4 regions of the Solibacillus sp. FSL H8-0538 genome follow, and region 4 is predicted to be linked to each of the others. Evidence: riboswitches for the same ligand, from Rfam matches in the RefSeq annotation. Region 4 holds a riboswitch; each other region holds the start of a gene.
The links. A riboswitch is a leader RNA that binds a small molecule or an ion and turns the genes downstream of it on or off. The one in region 4 is predicted to bind S-adenosylmethionine.

Region 1: another riboswitch for S-adenosylmethionine. It lies ahead of MHH87_RS02320 (MetQ/NlpA family ABC transporter substrate-binding protein); the one in region 4 lies ahead of MHH87_RS16150 (bifunctional homocysteine S-methyltransferase/methylenetetrahydrofolate reductase).
Region 2: another riboswitch for S-adenosylmethionine. It lies ahead of metK (methionine adenosyltransferase); the one in region 4 lies ahead of MHH87_RS16150 (bifunctional homocysteine S-methyltransferase/methylenetetrahydrofolate reductase).
Region 3: another riboswitch for S-adenosylmethionine. It lies ahead of MHH87_RS01700 (O-acetylhomoserine aminocarboxypropyltransferase/cysteine synthase family protein); the one in region 4 lies ahead of MHH87_RS16150 (bifunctional homocysteine S-methyltransferase/methylenetetrahydrofolate reductase).

Annotation. Positions count from the first base shown of each region.
Region 1 covers NZ_JBBOPI010000001.1:492,920-497,025, reverse strand. The annotation lists gene MHH87_RS02325 (pyridoxal phosphate-dependent aminotransferase) at 1-1,077, shown strand, start outside; SAM riboswitch class I at 1,235-1,342, shown strand; gene MHH87_RS02320 (MetQ/NlpA family ABC transporter substrate-binding protein) at 1,434-2,252, shown strand; gene MHH87_RS02315 (methionine ABC transporter ATP-binding protein) at 2,407-3,432, shown strand; gene MHH87_RS02310 (methionine ABC transporter permease) at 3,425-4,096, shown strand.
Region 2 covers NZ_JBBOPI010000001.1:2,811,451-2,815,556, reverse strand. The annotation lists gene pckA (phosphoenolpyruvate carboxykinase (ATP)) at 1-813, opposite strand, end outside; SAM riboswitch class I at 1,333-1,453, shown strand; gene metK (methionine adenosyltransferase) at 1,793-2,989, shown strand; gene MHH87_RS13275 (gamma carbonic anhydrase) at 3,190-3,711, opposite strand; gene MHH87_RS13270 (alpha/beta hydrolase) at 3,933-4,106, shown strand, end outside.
Region 3 covers NZ_JBBOPI010000001.1:355,931-360,036, reverse strand. The annotation lists gene MHH87_RS01705 (hypothetical protein) at 717-1,112, opposite strand; gene MHH87_RS01700 (O-acetylhomoserine aminocarboxypropyltransferase/cysteine synthase family protein) at 1,533-2,840, opposite strand; SAM riboswitch class I at 2,962-3,077, opposite strand; gene MHH87_RS01695 (DASS family sodium-coupled anion symporter) at 3,396-4,106, shown strand, end outside.
Region 4 covers NZ_JBBOPI010000001.1:3,374,281-3,378,386, forward strand. The annotation lists gene MHH87_RS16150 (bifunctional homocysteine S-methyltransferase/methylenetetrahydrofolate reductase) at 1-1,360, opposite strand, end outside; SAM riboswitch class I at 1,475-1,575, opposite strand; gene hemG (protoporphyrinogen oxidase) at 1,670-3,058, opposite strand; gene MHH87_RS16160 (globin-coupled sensor protein) at 3,206-4,106, opposite strand, start outside.

The DNA of each region.
Region 1 (4,106 bases), 2.9 Mb from region 4:
GGGCAAGGCAATCCTGATCAACCAACACCAGGTCATATTGTTGAAGCCCTGCAGCATGCAGTGATGGATCCGCAAACGCATAAATATTCTCCGTTCCGCGGTATCCCAGAAATTAAACAGGCAGCCGCTGATTTTTACAAACGTGAATACAGCGTGGATATTGATCCGAACACAGAAATAGCGATTTTAGGCGGAACAAAAATTGGTTTAGTAGAGCTACCAATGGCAATTTTAAATCCTGGCGATTATATGCTGTTGCCAGACCCAGGTTATCCGGATTATTTATCAGGAGTTGCACTTGCAGACGTGAAATTTGATACGATGCCGCTTGAAGAGGCGAATGCATTTTTACCAGATTACAAGGTACTTTCTCCAGAAGTACGCGAGCGAGCAAAATTGATGTACATAAACTATCCGAACAATCCAACTGGGGGCACAGCAGATTTAGCTTTTTTTGAAGACACAGTAGCGTTTGCGAAGGAAAATAATATTGCCGTTGCGCATGACTTTGCGTACGGTGCAATCGGCTTTGACGGCGTTCGTCCTCCGAGCTTCTTACAAGCGGCCGGTGCAAAAGATGTCGGCATCGAGCTGTATACATTATCAAAATCATATAATATGGCAGGCTGGCGCATTGGTTTTGCTGTCGGCAATGCCAAAATAATTGAAGCAATCAATATCATTCAAGATCATCTATTTTGTAACCAGTTCCCCGCTGTGCAACATGCTGCAGCAGTGGCATTAAATGCGGAACAGGACTGTGTTGAAGCTTTACGGACAACATACGAAAGCCGCCGCAATATACTCGTTGAAGAAGCGCACCGCATCGGCTGGAACATTACGGCACCAAAAGGCTCGTTCTTTGCATGGTTGCCTGTTGCAGAAGGCTACACAAGCCAGGAATTTGCAAATTTACTATTAGAAAAGGCAGACGTAGCCGTTGCTGCTGGTAATGGCTTTGGTGAATACGGTGAAGGCTATGTGCGCGTTGGTCTACTTGTAAATGAGGATCGTATGCGTGAAGCTGTACGCCGCGTAGAAAAATTAAATTTATTCAAGCAAGTCATCGTCAAATAGTTATGAAAAGCACATCCCTCCCATAAGATGTGCTTTTTTCTATTTAACAACAAACTATCTTAAAATAAAGTTTTTTCAGAAAAATATAATTTTATATTGATTTTGTTCTAAATAGTCTGTATATTTACATTAATTAGTTTTTAAATATAATGTTTTTCTCTTATTAAGAGTAGCTGAGGGATAGGCCCTATGAAGCTCGGCAACCACCAACACTTGTTGGCCGGTGCTAATTCCTACAAAACAGAAATGTTTTGAAAGATAAGAGTGGTAATCTAAATTGACTTTTCGATGCCTCTCTTTTTCAAGAGAGGCATTTTTTTATTAACTAAAACAAAACATCTAGGGGGATTTCAACCATGAAATTTAAAAAAATCGGCTTTTTATTTGCAACATCAGCCTTAGCACTTGCTCTTGCAGCTTGTGGCGGAGAAGAAACTGCAGAAGACACATTAAATGACGGTAAATTAGTAATCGGCGTAACTGCTGGCTTACACGAAGAAATTACAGAAATTGCAGCAGACATCGCAGCGGAAAACGGCTTAGAAGTAGACATCCGTGTATTCTCTGATTATGTATTACCGAACACAGCGCTAGTAGAAGGCGATCTTGATATTAACAACTTCCAAACGCAGCCATTCTTAGATACATTCAACACGGACCGCGGCGAAGAACTTGTATCAGTAGGAAATACAATTTTAAATCCAATGGGCATATACTCGTCTAAATACGCGTCAATGGAAGAAGTTCCTGACGGTGCAACATTTGCTTTACCTAATGATGCGACAAACGGTGGACGTGCATTAGTTGTATTAGCAGATGCTGGTTATATCACATTAAAAGAAGGTGTGAGCATTAACGCATCCATCTTTGATGTAGTAGATAACCCACATAATTATGAATTTATCGAACTAGAAGCCGCTCAATTACCAACTCAATTAGCTGAAGTAGATTTTGCAGCAATCAACACAAACTTCGCACTTGAAGCAGGTTTAAATCCGAAAAACGATTCGATCATTCTTGAATCATCTGACTCTCCGTACGTAAACAAATTAGTTGTACGTCCAGGTGAAGAAGATAGCGAAGATTTAAAGAAATTCATCGAAGCTTACCAAACTGACGAAGTACGTAATTATATTATAGAAACATATGAAGGCGCAGTTATTCCAGGATTTTAATTCGTAATTAGAAAGACACAACTCGCCCAAAATACGGCGAGTTGATGTCCTTACTAATGTGAATGGAAAAGTTATACTTTCTTATCCACCAAAAATACGAAAAGTTATCGGCAACTTTGCCGGTAGCTTTTTCTCTAGAAAGGCGAGGATTTTTATGATACAACTCCAAAACATCGTGAAGCAGTACCCATCTAAGCAAGGTGTATTCAATGCCGTTGATGATGTAGATTTACATGTCAAAAAAGGCGAAATTCACGGCGTCATCGGCTATAGTGGTGCCGGAAAAAGTACACTGATTCGTTGTGTCAACTTACTTGAGCGCCCAACTAGTGGCAATGTTCGAATTAACGGTGTGGATTTAATGTCTGCATCAACAGAGGACCTTCGGAAAACACGTCAAAAAATCGGGATGATCTTCCAAGGTTTTAACCTACTTAAAACAGCAACAGTTTATGACAATATTGCAATTCCTCTAAACTTACTCGGCTATAGTAAAAAAGAGGTAGCAGCTAAAGTCGCAAAGTATGCTGAGATTGTTGGGTTAACGGATAAATTAACGAACTTCCCTAACCAATTATCTGGTGGACAAAAACAACGTGTCGCTATCGCCCGCGCCCTTGCACAGGAACCCGAAGTTTTACTAAGCGATGAAGCAACGAGCGCACTTGATCCAGAAACGACAGACTCCATTTTAGAGCTTCTGTTAAAAATCAATCGTGAACTTGGGATTACTATTTTACTGATTACCCATGAAATGAACGTAATCCAAAAAATTTGCGATTACGTGTATGTACTCGAAAAAGGGAAGCTTGTGGAGCATAACTCAGCAATCGAGCTATTTAAAAAGCCCACGCATCCAACAACGCGCAAATTCTTGAACACTATTTCACAACGTTCATTATCTAAATCATTAATCAACCAGCTGAACTTAACAGGTGCGGTAGTACGTTTAACATTTGTTGGTGAAAGCACAGGAAAACCACTGATTGCCGATATTAGTAACCGCTTTAATGTAGCGCCGAATATTTTAGCTGCAAACATTATTGAATTGAAAAACGGCATTGTCGGCAATATCGTTGTTCATGTAGGGGGAAAGCCGCAAGAAATCCAACAAATCACATCCTATCTTGAACAAAATGGCGTCCAAATTGAACGATTAGGAGGCGACGACAATGAGTAGTTTACAAGCATTTTTTGATCAATGGGGACATGTTATTTTGAAATCACTTGGCGAAACGCTTCAAATGGCGTCTATTTCCCTTGTGCTAGCTGTATTAATTGGAATTCCACTCGGGATTTTAATCGTTCTAACACGACCTGGGCAATTATTCGAAAATAAATGGCTCTACCAAATTTTAAACTTAGTTATTAATATTATCCGTTCGATTCCGTTCATTATTCTACTATTCTTTATCCTTCCATTTACAAAGTTCATTGTTGGGACGACGATTGGGGTTAAAGGGGTAATCGTTCCACTTGTTGTATACACAGCGCCGTATATCGCACGATTATTGGAATCGGCACTGCTTGAGGTGTCACCTGGTGTCGTTGAAGCATATACAGCAATGGGCATTAAACGCCGTCATATCGTGATGAATGTTCTACTTCGCGAAGCACGTTCATCCATCGTTCTAGGCTTAACGATCGCAACAGTTGGCTTAGTCGGTGCAACAGCGATGGCTGGGCTTGTGGGTGCAGGTGGCCTTGGTGACTTGGCCTACCGCTTCGGTCATATTCGTTATCAAGTCGACGTGATGTATGCCGCCGTATTTATTTTAATTATTTTAGTACAAATCATTCAGTCTGTTGGGAACCGCGTGGCAAGCAACCTAAAACGTGATTAATGGAGATGAG
Region 2 (4,106 bases), 560 kb from region 4:
GTAGCAGCCACCTTCAATGTTGAATACACCAGTATCTGACCAGCCGTGCTCATCATCACCGATTAATTTGCGGTCGCTATCAGCTGATAAAGTTGTTTTACCTGTACCTGATAACCCGAAGAATAACGCTACATCTCCAGCTTCACCTACGTTAGCTGAGCAGTGCATTGAAAGGATACCTTGTTCTGGTAATAAGTAGTTCATAATACCAAAAATAGATTTTTTCATTTCGCCTGCGTATTCTGTACCACCGATTAAAATAACTTTCTTCTCCATTGAAACAATGATGAAGGTTTCAGAATCTGTACCATCTACAGCCGGATTTGCTTTAAAGTTTGGTGCAGAAACAATTGTAAAATCAGACACATGAGAAGCTAGTTCTTCTTCTGTTGGACGGATAAATAATTGATGACAGAATAGATTATGCCAAGCATATTCGTTTATTACTTTAATTGAAAGTTGAGAAGCTTTATCTGCCCCTGCAAAACCGTTAAATACGAATAACTCGTCTTGCTCTTTTAAGTAGTTTACAACTTTAACATATAGATTATCGAACACTTCAGATGAAATAGGACGGTTTACTTTGCCCCAGTCAATTTTATCCTTAGAGCTATCTTCTTCTACCATGTATTTATCTTTAGGAGAACGACCAGTATATTTACCTGTTTCAGCGCATAAGGCACCGTCTACAGTTAACATTGCTTCTCCGCGTGATGTAGCTTTTTCTACTAATTGTGGTACTGAAAGTTGAACTTTGATGTTTCCACCGCTTAATAATTCCTTCAGTTCGTTAGCAATTTCTACTGAATTCATCGATTAAATACCATCCTTTTTTATAATATTCCCAGTTTTAAGGGATTTCTTTTTCCTATTTCAAAAATAGTATAACACATTGAGTTAAATAATCTATACTAACTCTTAATTAATTTTAATGATTTTTTTACTGTACAGAAGGCTCTACACCAAAATCTGTACTTGACAGCACATTCCACTCCAGGCGGACGCTTTCCGCGGGCAAGCACCGAGCCGCTTCAGTGGAACAAAAGAACAAAGGCTAAGTACGCCACGTCCTGTGGCAACGCCTTTGTGACCAACATCGTGTTGACCTCAGTCCAGGGTCTCGGTTCGCATGCTTTTCCCGCAGGAAGCTTTGCTCTGTAGCGAAAGGCGAATGCCGTCAGCTACACTCGCCGCCTTCCGTTCCATGTGCTTATAAAATAGTACACTTTCTTTTAGGTAAAGCGCAAGTTTTGGTAAAGACCTGTACAGAAATCGACAAATATTATTTGACATCACTTGAATTATTACGTAACATGTAGTCTTGAACGGATACTCTTATCCCGAGCTGGTGGAGGGTCAGGCCCTATGAAACCCGGCAACCTGCAATACATGTTAATCATGTAACGTGTTGGTGCCAACCTGATGCAAGGGACATTCCCTTGAACGATAAGAGTGAAAGGTAACGAAAACAACACTCCTTTCCTCACGTACGATTGTACGATTAATGAGCGAAGGGATTTTTTTATTTAGTGCTTAAGAAAGGTTAACTTTTTTAACCACATAATAAAGGACATCATCTCGTCCTGTAATGGGGCGAGAGGTGTCTATCCAATAAATAGGAATTAACTCGAATGAAATGAGTTCTTTCAATATTATATACCTTTCGAAATCCTCGTGTTAAAAAAGCAGTAAAGGCTTGAAGTTCATCCTATTGGCATGAACTTAACATGGGAATATGAGTACCGTCTCAAATTCGCAAGTTTACTTGCAAGGATAACTAGGAGGAAATCAAATGACAAACCGACGACTGTTTACATCTGAAAGTGTAACGGAAGGGCATCCGGACAAAATTTGTGACCAAATTTCAGATGCCATTTTAGATGCGATTTTAGCAGAAGACCCAAATGCACGTGTAGCGTGTGAAACAACTGTAACAACAGGTTTAGTACTTGTAGCAGGAGAAATTACAACATCTACATATGTAGATATTAAAGGAATCGTTCGTGATACAGTAGCAGAAATTGGCTATACGCGTGGTAAATACGGCTTTGATGCTGAAAATCTAGCAGTATTAGTAGCAATTGGTGAGCAATCACCGGATATCGCACAAGGTGTTGACCAAGCACTTGAAGCACGTGAAGGTTCAATGACAGATGCCGATATCGATGCAATTGGTGCTGGTGACCAAGGTTTAATGTTTGGTTACGCATGTAACGAAACACCAGAACTTATGCCTTTACCAATTAGCTTAGCGCATCAATTAGCACGCCGTTTAACAGAAGTACGTAAATCAGGCGAGCTTACTTATTTACGACCAGATGGTAAAACGCAAGTAACTGTAGAATATGGTGAAAACAATACACCATTGCGTGTGGATACAATTGTTATTTCTACACAGCATGATGAAGATGTAACATTAGAGCAAATTCAAGCAGACTTAAAAGCGATGGTAATCGGACCAGTCGTACCTGCTGAATTAATCGATGCCAACACAAAATACTTCATCAATCCAACAGGCCGCTTCGTAATCGGTGGACCTAAAGGCGATGCTGGTTTAACAGGGCGTAAAATCATCGTTGATACGTATGGTGGATATGCTCGTCACGGCGGCGGCGCATTCTCTGGTAAAGATGCAACAAAAGTTGACCGTTCAGCAGCATACGCAGCACGTTACGTTGCGAAAAACATCGTAGCAGCAGGTCTAGCTGATCGTGCAGAAGTACAACTTGCATATGCAATTGGTGTTGCTCGTCCAGTGTCAATCGCGGTTGACACATTTGGCACGGGTAAAGTAGCTGAAAGCCAAATCGTAGAATGGATTCGTGAATTATTCGATTTACGTCCTGCAGGCATTATTAAAATGCTCGACCTACGTCGCCCAATTTACAAACAAACAGCAGCTTACGGTCACTTCGGTCGTACGGACTTAAATGTACCTTGGGAAAATACGGATAAAGCATCTGTATTAAAAGAAAAAGCTGGTTTATAAAATAGCAACGGTGAGCTTACGAAAAAATGTAAGCTCACCGTTTATTTTTGTTAAAAAAATAATAAATTTTTCCTTGTGGATACCATTCAAATAAGCACATCCAACGTCTAGGCGAAAGCGCCAGCTCCTTGGGGGAAAGTGGTGGAGCGTTTACTTTCGCTTCGGGGTTGCAAGAAGCTTGTCTGGGCTAAGCAGGCGCTTTAGCGTTTTTGTTCCTGAATAGATTTATAATACTGCCCTTTTTCGACGTATTCGCGAATAATTCGGTCCATATCTTCGCGGTCTTCCGGTGTGATTTCTCGTACTACTTTTGCAGGACGTCCCATCGCCAGAGAATTCGGAGGGATTTTTTTACCTGGAGGTACTAAACTTCCAGCTCCGATAAAAGCACCTTCTCCAATTTCAGCACCATCTAAAATGATCGAGCCCATACCAACGAGTGCACGTTCCCGAATTGTACAGCTATGTAATGTTACTTGATGCCCGATTGTTACATCATCCTCAATAATTAACGGATATGCTGGGCTTTGATGTAAGCACGATAAATCCTGAATGCTCACGCGTTTACCGATAACTGTTGGCGAAACATCTCCGCGAATAACTGTATTAAACCAAATGGTCGTTTCTGCTCCAATGGTAACATCCCCTGTAATTGTCACATAATCAGCGATGAAGGCAGATGGGTCTATATTCGGATTTTTATCTTTATAAGGGTAAATCATTTGTAATCTCCTCTTTTCCCGATAAGATATAATAGTGAATATACTAATCGTATCAAATGTTAGATAATTTTGAAATAATATTTCATAACGTTTGTATGCTTATTATTAGTATAATGCGGTGTTTTTAGTCGTTAAGAAAGCACATCTTTCTCAACGACATAAGTAAGGACATCAACTCACTTTTAATGAGGCGAGAAGTGTTTTTCTAAGGAGGTTTGACAATGTGGAAATGGGAAGCTGATGGGCAACCGAAAGCAGTTATTGCGATACTTCATAGTGCATATGAGCATCATCGTTGGTATGCATGGCTAATTGAAAAATTGCGAAGCGCGGGATTTCACGTTGTAATGGGGGATTTACCTGGTCATGGCGAGCAAAGTCAATATGCGCGATAC
Region 3 (4,106 bases), 3.0 Mb from region 4:
GCCACCAGCAAAATGTGTTACATCGTCCTCCACTTGGACCTGGAGCAGCAAAAGCACATAATACGGAGCATGAATTTAAAATTTTCAGACTATTCATCCGATCTTTCCGGTAGCACCAAAGCCGATTTTATTTTCCAATGATGAATCGATAATTGGCAGTCCGTTTTTCACCATGGAGCGATAGAAAGACACAACTCGCGCAAAATAGGACGAGTTGATGTCCTTTAATATGTGGTTAAGCAAGCTATACTTGCTTAACCACTAAAAAAGCTAGCAGGTGTGAAAATGCACTAGCTAGCTTTTTATTTGGCTATCATAAGTTTTACATTCTTTTTTTGTTTGGATTTGTTCAATTCGGCTAAATCGATGTACAACTTAATTGAAATTATGCGTCACCGGCACTTATTTGCAATTAAGTTGTATGTCGAATTGGTCCATTTGCAATTTGGCACTGTTAAACGCTACTGTTGTTTAATTAGCTAATCCAACCGTACTAAAGGCCAACACGGTGATGATCATGGTGAAAGTAAGATTTACCTACAAATCTTTATTAAGATAAAAAACAACACAAAGTTAGAAAGACACATCTCGCCCAATATAGGGCGAGATGATGTCCTTACTTATGTAGATAAGAAAGTTATACTTTCTTATCTACCAAAAAAAATACTAGCAACGAATGTTACTAGTAAGAAAACAGCCATTATAAAAATTGGGGGTTACACCGCAACGCTAACCTTCTCTAATATAGTAGTACGATAAGCATCTAAAATTTTGGTCATTACTGTTAATTCATCAGCAGTATACGCAGGGATTCCATAAGGGCGGTGAATTAATTGAAACTCACCGTATCTTAAAAACCATTCCTTTGCCGGTGCAGGAATATGATTATTATAGTACTCCTTATACGCATCGAACACTTCTTTTACAACATAGCCCGCTTCAAGAGAGTGAGTTGCCTCTGAAAATGCGCAATGTCCATATACCTTCTGCCACATTATTTCCACATCCGCCAATAAATGTTGGATTGATAATTGATTAACGAAAGTGTGGACATCATTTAGTTCATAAATTATGTACGCTGCGACATTTTGTGCACTATAAACATTTCCCATTTTCAACAACTCCTTTTCTTTTTTCAAGCTTTCTTGGTGATTGTGCTGAGCGGCAAAATCGCCACCGTAAAGTGCTTACTCATCTATTCATAAAGTGGGGGAACACTCAAAAAAACAAATTTAACTTTTGCTTTTGTTATATTAGCTAATCCAACCGTGCTAAAGGCCAACACGATGTTGTTCATGCTGGCAAGGCACGGTAGTAGTAAGTTTTCATTACTAATCTTTATTTACATAAAGACAACGGTTATTAAAATTTCTCTGCAAGTGGTTGTTCATCCACAATTCTTAAACCTATTGTAATGCTAGGAATTAAAGATGTCAATAAAGCTTATTAGTTTACTTGGTATTTGATTTAAAAAAAAGGCGCTTCCCTACGAAATGATGCAGGTTGATACGCCATTCTTCTATATTACTTACCTATGCGTTTGTTGGTGTTGCTTCTATTTTAACTGCAACCTTTGCTAACGCTTGCTCTAAATCTGCAATAATATCTTCTACCGCTTCTAGGCCAATTGATAAGCGAATGAGCTCCTCTGATACACCAGCCACTTTAAGTTCTTCTGCGGATAATTGTTGATGCGTTGTTGATGCTGGGTGAATAATTAGTGATTTAGCGTCTCCTACATTCGCAACATGTGAGAATAATTCAACATTATCAATCACTTGGCGACCCGCCTCACGTCCACCTTTAATGCCGAATGTTAAAATCGACCCGTAACCGTTTTTCAAATATTTCTTCGCTAAGTTATGCGAAGGGAAATCTTCAAAGCCATTGTAATTTACATAGTCCACGAATGGGTGGTTGCGTAAATATTCCGCGACTTTTTGTGTATTTTCATTATGACGGACAATACGCAAATGAAGCGTTTCAAGTCCTTGTAAGAAATTAAATGCCGCATCTGGAGATAATGTTGGACCAAAGTCTCGTAATAATTGAACGCGCAGTTTTGTGGCAAATGCAGCCCCTGCTGTGTCAATTCCGTAACGTAAGCCGTGGTAAGACGTATCTGGCTCTGTATAGCTTGGATGTCTCCCCTGCGCCCAATCAAATTTCCCAGCGTCTACAACGATGCCGCCAATTGTCGTACCGTGACCGCCAATCCATTTCGTTGCTGAATGGATGACAACATCTGCGCCAAACTCAATAGGGTTACTACCGTATGGAGAAGCAAATGTGCTATCGATTAATAATGGTAGGCCGTTTTCATGTGCGATATTTGCTACCGCTTCAACATCTAATACGTTTAAGCTCGGATTGCCAATAATTTCAGCAAATACCGCTTTTGTATTTTCCGTAATAGCCGCACGGAAGTTTTCAGGGTCTTTTTCGTCTACGAACTTCACCGTAATGCCGTAGCGTGGTAGTGTTTGCGCAAATAAATTATATGTCCCACCATATAGTGAACCTGCTGCAACAATTTCGTCGCCTGTGCCGGCTAAATTTAAAATGGAGAATGCGATTGCCGCTGCACCAGATGAAAGTGCGACTGCAGCTGATCCGCCTTCAAGTAACGCAACACGTTCTTCAAATGCAGCTACTGTAGGGTTTGTAATACGAGAGTATATATTGCCCGCTTCTTGAAGTGCGAAAAGACGTTGCGCATGAGCTGTGTCTTTGAAAGCGTAAGCTGTTGTACGGTATACCGGTACGGCAATTGCTCCTGTTACCGGGTCTGGCTTTTGCCCACCGTGTAATAATACTGTTTCTGGTCGTAAATTAGACATGAATAAATTCCTCCTAAATTGTTTTTCGATGGCTTGATCGGTGTAATAGAGGAGGATTTTTTGAAAACTAAAAAACCCTCTTCAGCTAAGAAGAGGGTTCGCAAATGAGCAAGTTTTCCTCCCCTTATCTTTCAAAATGCAATTGCATCTTGTAGGAATTAGCACCTTAGTCAGTTCCTCACTCACTTGGTTGCCGGGCATCTCAGGGCCTATTCCCTCCGCCGCTCTTGATAAGAGTTATGTGATTCATGTTCCATCGTTGTTTCACAGTATAAAGCAGAGTAGTTTTATAAGTCAACTTAAATTTTAAGTTTTTTCTGATAAATCAAACATTTATTTTGTTAAATTGCAAATACTACTTATATAGAAATAGTATTTTAACCAAACTTTAACAATCGAAATTACTGTAAATGTTATAATTTACATATCGTTATAGCAAGTACAGCTTCATTTTAATTACGTTCATTTTGTTCAGTGACGTTTTTAACATAATTTATTTAACGGTGATGTTCGCTTTAATTTTTTATTCAAATATAACAAGAGGAGGAATTAGTTATGTCTACTCAAACTGAAAAAAAACTTAACTTAAAGCCGCTGTGGATTGCTCTTGCCTTTGTCGCACTCACCATCATTACATTATTACCAAACGGCGGCGATTTACCAGTCGCAGGTCAACGTGCACTCGCGATTTTAGCGTTCGCCGTTATTTTATGGGTAACAGAGGCTGTTAGCTATCCAGTAAGCTCGGCAATGATTATTGCCCTTGTCACTTTAATGTTAGGCCTCGCCCCTTCAATGGAAGATCCAACCATAGAGTTAGGTACATCGGATGCATTAAAAATGGCCCTTGGTGGATTTAGTAATTCGGCCGTAGCACTTGTAGCCGCTGCCCTATTTTTAGCCGCAGCAATGCAAGTAACAAATTTACACAAACGTTTAGCTTTATGGATTTTATCTATTGTAGGAACAAAAACAAAAGCCATCGTATTTGGTGCTATTTTAGTATCCATTATCTTAGCATTCTTCGTACCATCTGCAACAGCTCGTGCAGGTGCAGTTGTACCCATTTTATTAGGTATGGTTGCCGCATTCGGGTTAGCAAAAGATAGCCGTCTTGCTGCTTTACTCGTTATTACATCTGTACAAGCTGTTTCCATTTGGAATGTCGGCATTAAAACAGCAGCCGCACAAAACATGGTAGCCACCAACTTCATTAAAGAACAATTTGGCGTTGATATTACTTGGGGTGCTTGGTTCCTTTATGCC
Region 4 (4,106 bases):
GCTTACCAGAGAAGGAAATACCTTCGTTTAACTGCTTAATAAGGGAGATTAGTTCCATTGAAGAAACATCGTACACACTAGTTGCTCCTGGGAAGTCCCCTACCTTTGTTGGATCGCCTGTTACTGCTAAAATATCATGTAGTTCAAGCGCATCAAGCCCCATAATATGTGATTGCAAACCTATTAAATTACGGTCGCGGCAAGTAATATGAGGTAATGCGCGAATTCCATGCTGTAGTTTTAAAATCGACGCCATCGCAATATTACTAATACGCGGTGAAGCTAGCGAGTTATCTGCCATCATAATGACATCCGCACCGGCAGTATATAATTCCTTTGCCCCTTTGACAAAGCCATCAATTTCTAAGTGACGTGGTGTATCCAACTCCACAATGACTGAACGCTCACGCTTCGCCTTCACATGAAGCGGTTCTTGTTTTGGTGGTTCTGGTACGCGTACAAACTCTACGCTTACTGGCTTAATTTCTTTAGCTGCAAGCGGCTTTATATTCGCTAAATGTTCTTTAACCGCTTTAATATGCTTCGGGGTCGTTCCACAACAACCGCCAATTAAACGCACACCTTGGCCAACTAGCTCCACGGCTGCACGCGCAAAATAATCCGCTTCTGATTCGTACACAACGCGCCCATCTTCTACATCAAGTAAAGATGCATTTGGATACGCAGACAGGTACGCTGTTTTTGGTAGCTGTACGCCTTCAAATGCTTGAATTGTATGGAAAGGACCTAAACGGCAGTTGCTCCCAACAATATCTGCACCGATATGATCTAACTCATACAATGCACTATTTAGCGTCATACCATTTTGTAATCTACCTGGCTCATGCATTGATACTTGGGCAATAATGGGTAAATCCGTTAATGTACGTAGCAATTGTACAGATGCTGATAATTCATCGAAATCATAATACGTTTCTAGTAAAAATCCGTCCGGCTCACCTGCAAGTAACACTTCGGCCTGCTCACGAAATGCTGCTAAAATCTCTTCAAGCGTTGTATCGCTTTTACGAATGCCACGAATACCACCAATTGTTGCAAGCACAAACTGTCCACCTGGTGCAGCTGCACGTTTTGCTATTTCAAGTGCGGCGCGGTTAAATTCTGCTACCCGTCCCTCGTAACCGTAACGAGCTAGTTTAATCGCATTGGCGCCATATGTATTTGTTTGAATGATATCTGCACCAGCTGCAATGTATTCACCGTGGATTTTTTCAATAATTTCCGGTCGGGCAACATTCATTTCCTCATGGCAATAATCTAAGCCATATGAATACAGTAGCGTACCAATCGCACCATCTGCTGTTAACACACGTGTTTGTAACGTTTCAAGCAATCCCATACTATTTCCTCACTCTCATTCCACACGATTTATTTACTGTATTTTCAGTCTTTTTCATCTATAATAAAAAGCCTTCTTGTTTAAGAAGGCTTTACACATTGTAAATTTAGTTCCCTCTCATCTACAGGCATTAATAGCCTACTGGATTTAGCACCTGACAAATGTTGGTTGCTGAAGCTTCATTGGGCCAGTCCCTCTGCTTCTCTCGATAAGAAATATATGAATTTTTGAAATAATTAAAAGAATCATAACTTTATATAAGAAGAACGTCAAGACTATTTAACCGAATAAAGCGGAAGCTAGTTTAATCTACTTGATTATTGTAATAATTTGGTCTGCCGTTTTTCTACCATTTTGAATGCAAGCACCAATTCCTACACCAAAATAAGAACAGCCCGCAAGCAGTAGATTGGGATACCGTTTTTCTAGATCTTCTACTACAACACCTAACGCTTCATTATGTGCTAAATCATAGCGCGGCATTTGATGTATCCACTTTGTCACATTGACTACTTTCGGTGCCTCTTCAATGCCAAGGCTTAAACGAATATCCTCTCGCGCAACTTGTGTCAACTGTTCATCTGTCATTGCAGCTAGCTCTTCGTAGTGTGGATTACTATTTTTATAAAATAATCGTACAAGTAAATTACCTGAGGCCGATGTATGCTTCCATTTACGGCTCGTCCAAGTTGAAGCGTTACATACTAAATCACTATTATATGAAACGATAAACCCTGTCCCATCAGCTGGTAAAATGCTATCAGGTACATCAAAACCTAGATACATCGTCAATACGGAAGCTGTTGTGAATTTTTTCAAGCTTGTATCTATCGCCTCATCTACTAATACCGAGCGCACCGTTTCATTTGGCACAGCAAGCACGACAACATCCGCAGTTATTGTCTCGCCATTTGCTAGTACTACATCATATTGCTCGCCATTTTTGACAACACGCTCTGTTGCAGTATTTTTAAAAAACTCAACTTCAGGTAAGCTTTCCTCTAAACGATCAATTAAAGCAGGCAGTCCTGTGCGGAATGAAATGAATTTTTTATTATTCGCTTTTTCAAACTGCTCACGGTTCTCCTCAAAACCTTTAATAATTGAACCGTAGTTATTTTTATAGTCCACTAAATATGGTAATGTGGATGCTAGTGATAGCTGATATAAATCCCCGGAATAGACCCCCGCAAGCACTGGCGCAACCTGTTTCTGTACGAGCTCTTCACCCAAGAAATAATCAAGGAACTCTCCAATGGAACTTTCCTTCGTGAAGTTTGTATTTGGCAATTCAAAATCTTGCAAAGCACGTTTTTTGCCTTCCTCTGAAACTAATGTGCTCGCCATTAATGACTCTACATTCATCGGAATCCCGAACGTCGAACCCGCTGGAATTGCATGTAATTCATTATTTGTATGAATATATGAAATGCCTGTTTCGTTATAAACAAGCTCTTGTTCAAAGTTTAGTTCACGCACAAGTTCAAGTACTCCCGGATGGCGTGCAACGATTGAATCTGCGCCCGTCTCCATAATAAAGCCTTGTTCCTGCTCAGAATGAATTTTGCCACCTAAATACGCATTTTTCTCCAATAAAATTAAACGTGCCTCTATTCCTTGTTCAACCATCTGCCTTTTTACATAATGCATTGTACATAAGCCCGTAATGCCGCCACCGACAACAACAACTGTTTTCATCTCTAACAACTCCCTATACGCACTAAAATCTCCCTTAAGTATAATCGTTTTTCTTCTATAATAGACAGCTAGTGTTTTACAAAATTCGCACGAAAAAAAATGAGCGTCAACAAAACTCTGTCATCGCTCATAATTGCTTGTGTTCGCTTACTTTAATTCCTGCGCCACAATAGCTAATGTATCCGCTGAGTGTGTCACCTCATCAAACGCCATACCCAACTCTAAAATAACATCACAAATTTGATTCACTTCTTGTTCCATTAAACTGTTTTGCTCTTTTGTTTCATGTAGCGCCTGCACAATATGTGAAAATTTCTGTTCTGTTCCATTCATACTCTGCTCACCCGACGTTACTGCACTCTGAATTTGTTTTAAGGATTCCATCAATTTATTTGTTCTCATATTTGTATTATGCAAGAGCTCTGCTACATTTGTGGCAGATTCCTTCGTTTGCTCCGATAGCTTACGAACTTCACCCGCAACAACACCAAAGCCTTTTCCTGCTTCTCCAGCGCGGGCTGCTTCAATGGCTGCGTTTAACGATAATAGATTCGTTTGGTTAGCAATAGTCGTGACGATACCCATGATCGATTCCATCTCTTTAGAAATCTCTACAAGCATTTCAATTTCAAGGGCAATATGTTGAACCGACAAATTTATATCTGACATACTAGTCGATTGCTGCTGTAACTGCTCTTTCCCCTCATTCGCTTGAACTGCTGCTACGCTTGACATTTCAATCGCCTTTTTCGCATAAGCAATCATTTCTTCTGACTGGGAAGTGAGCTGATGGAACGAGGCGTTCGTTTGCTCTGAAATAGCCGCGAGACTTTCGGTTGACTCGATAATGGAATTTCCAAGGCGTTGCTTCCCATTTTCCATCTCTTGCTTCATCTTATCAATAACTGCTTCAAAAGCTTCTAAAACGAGTTGTTGCTCAAAGTTTAAGATTTTCGAAATTGCTCCCAGTGTAGCAAATTGTATTTCTGGATTGCTAATATTTTTTTGAACAAGCGCCATAAGTTCAATAAATAGATTTTGGAAGGCC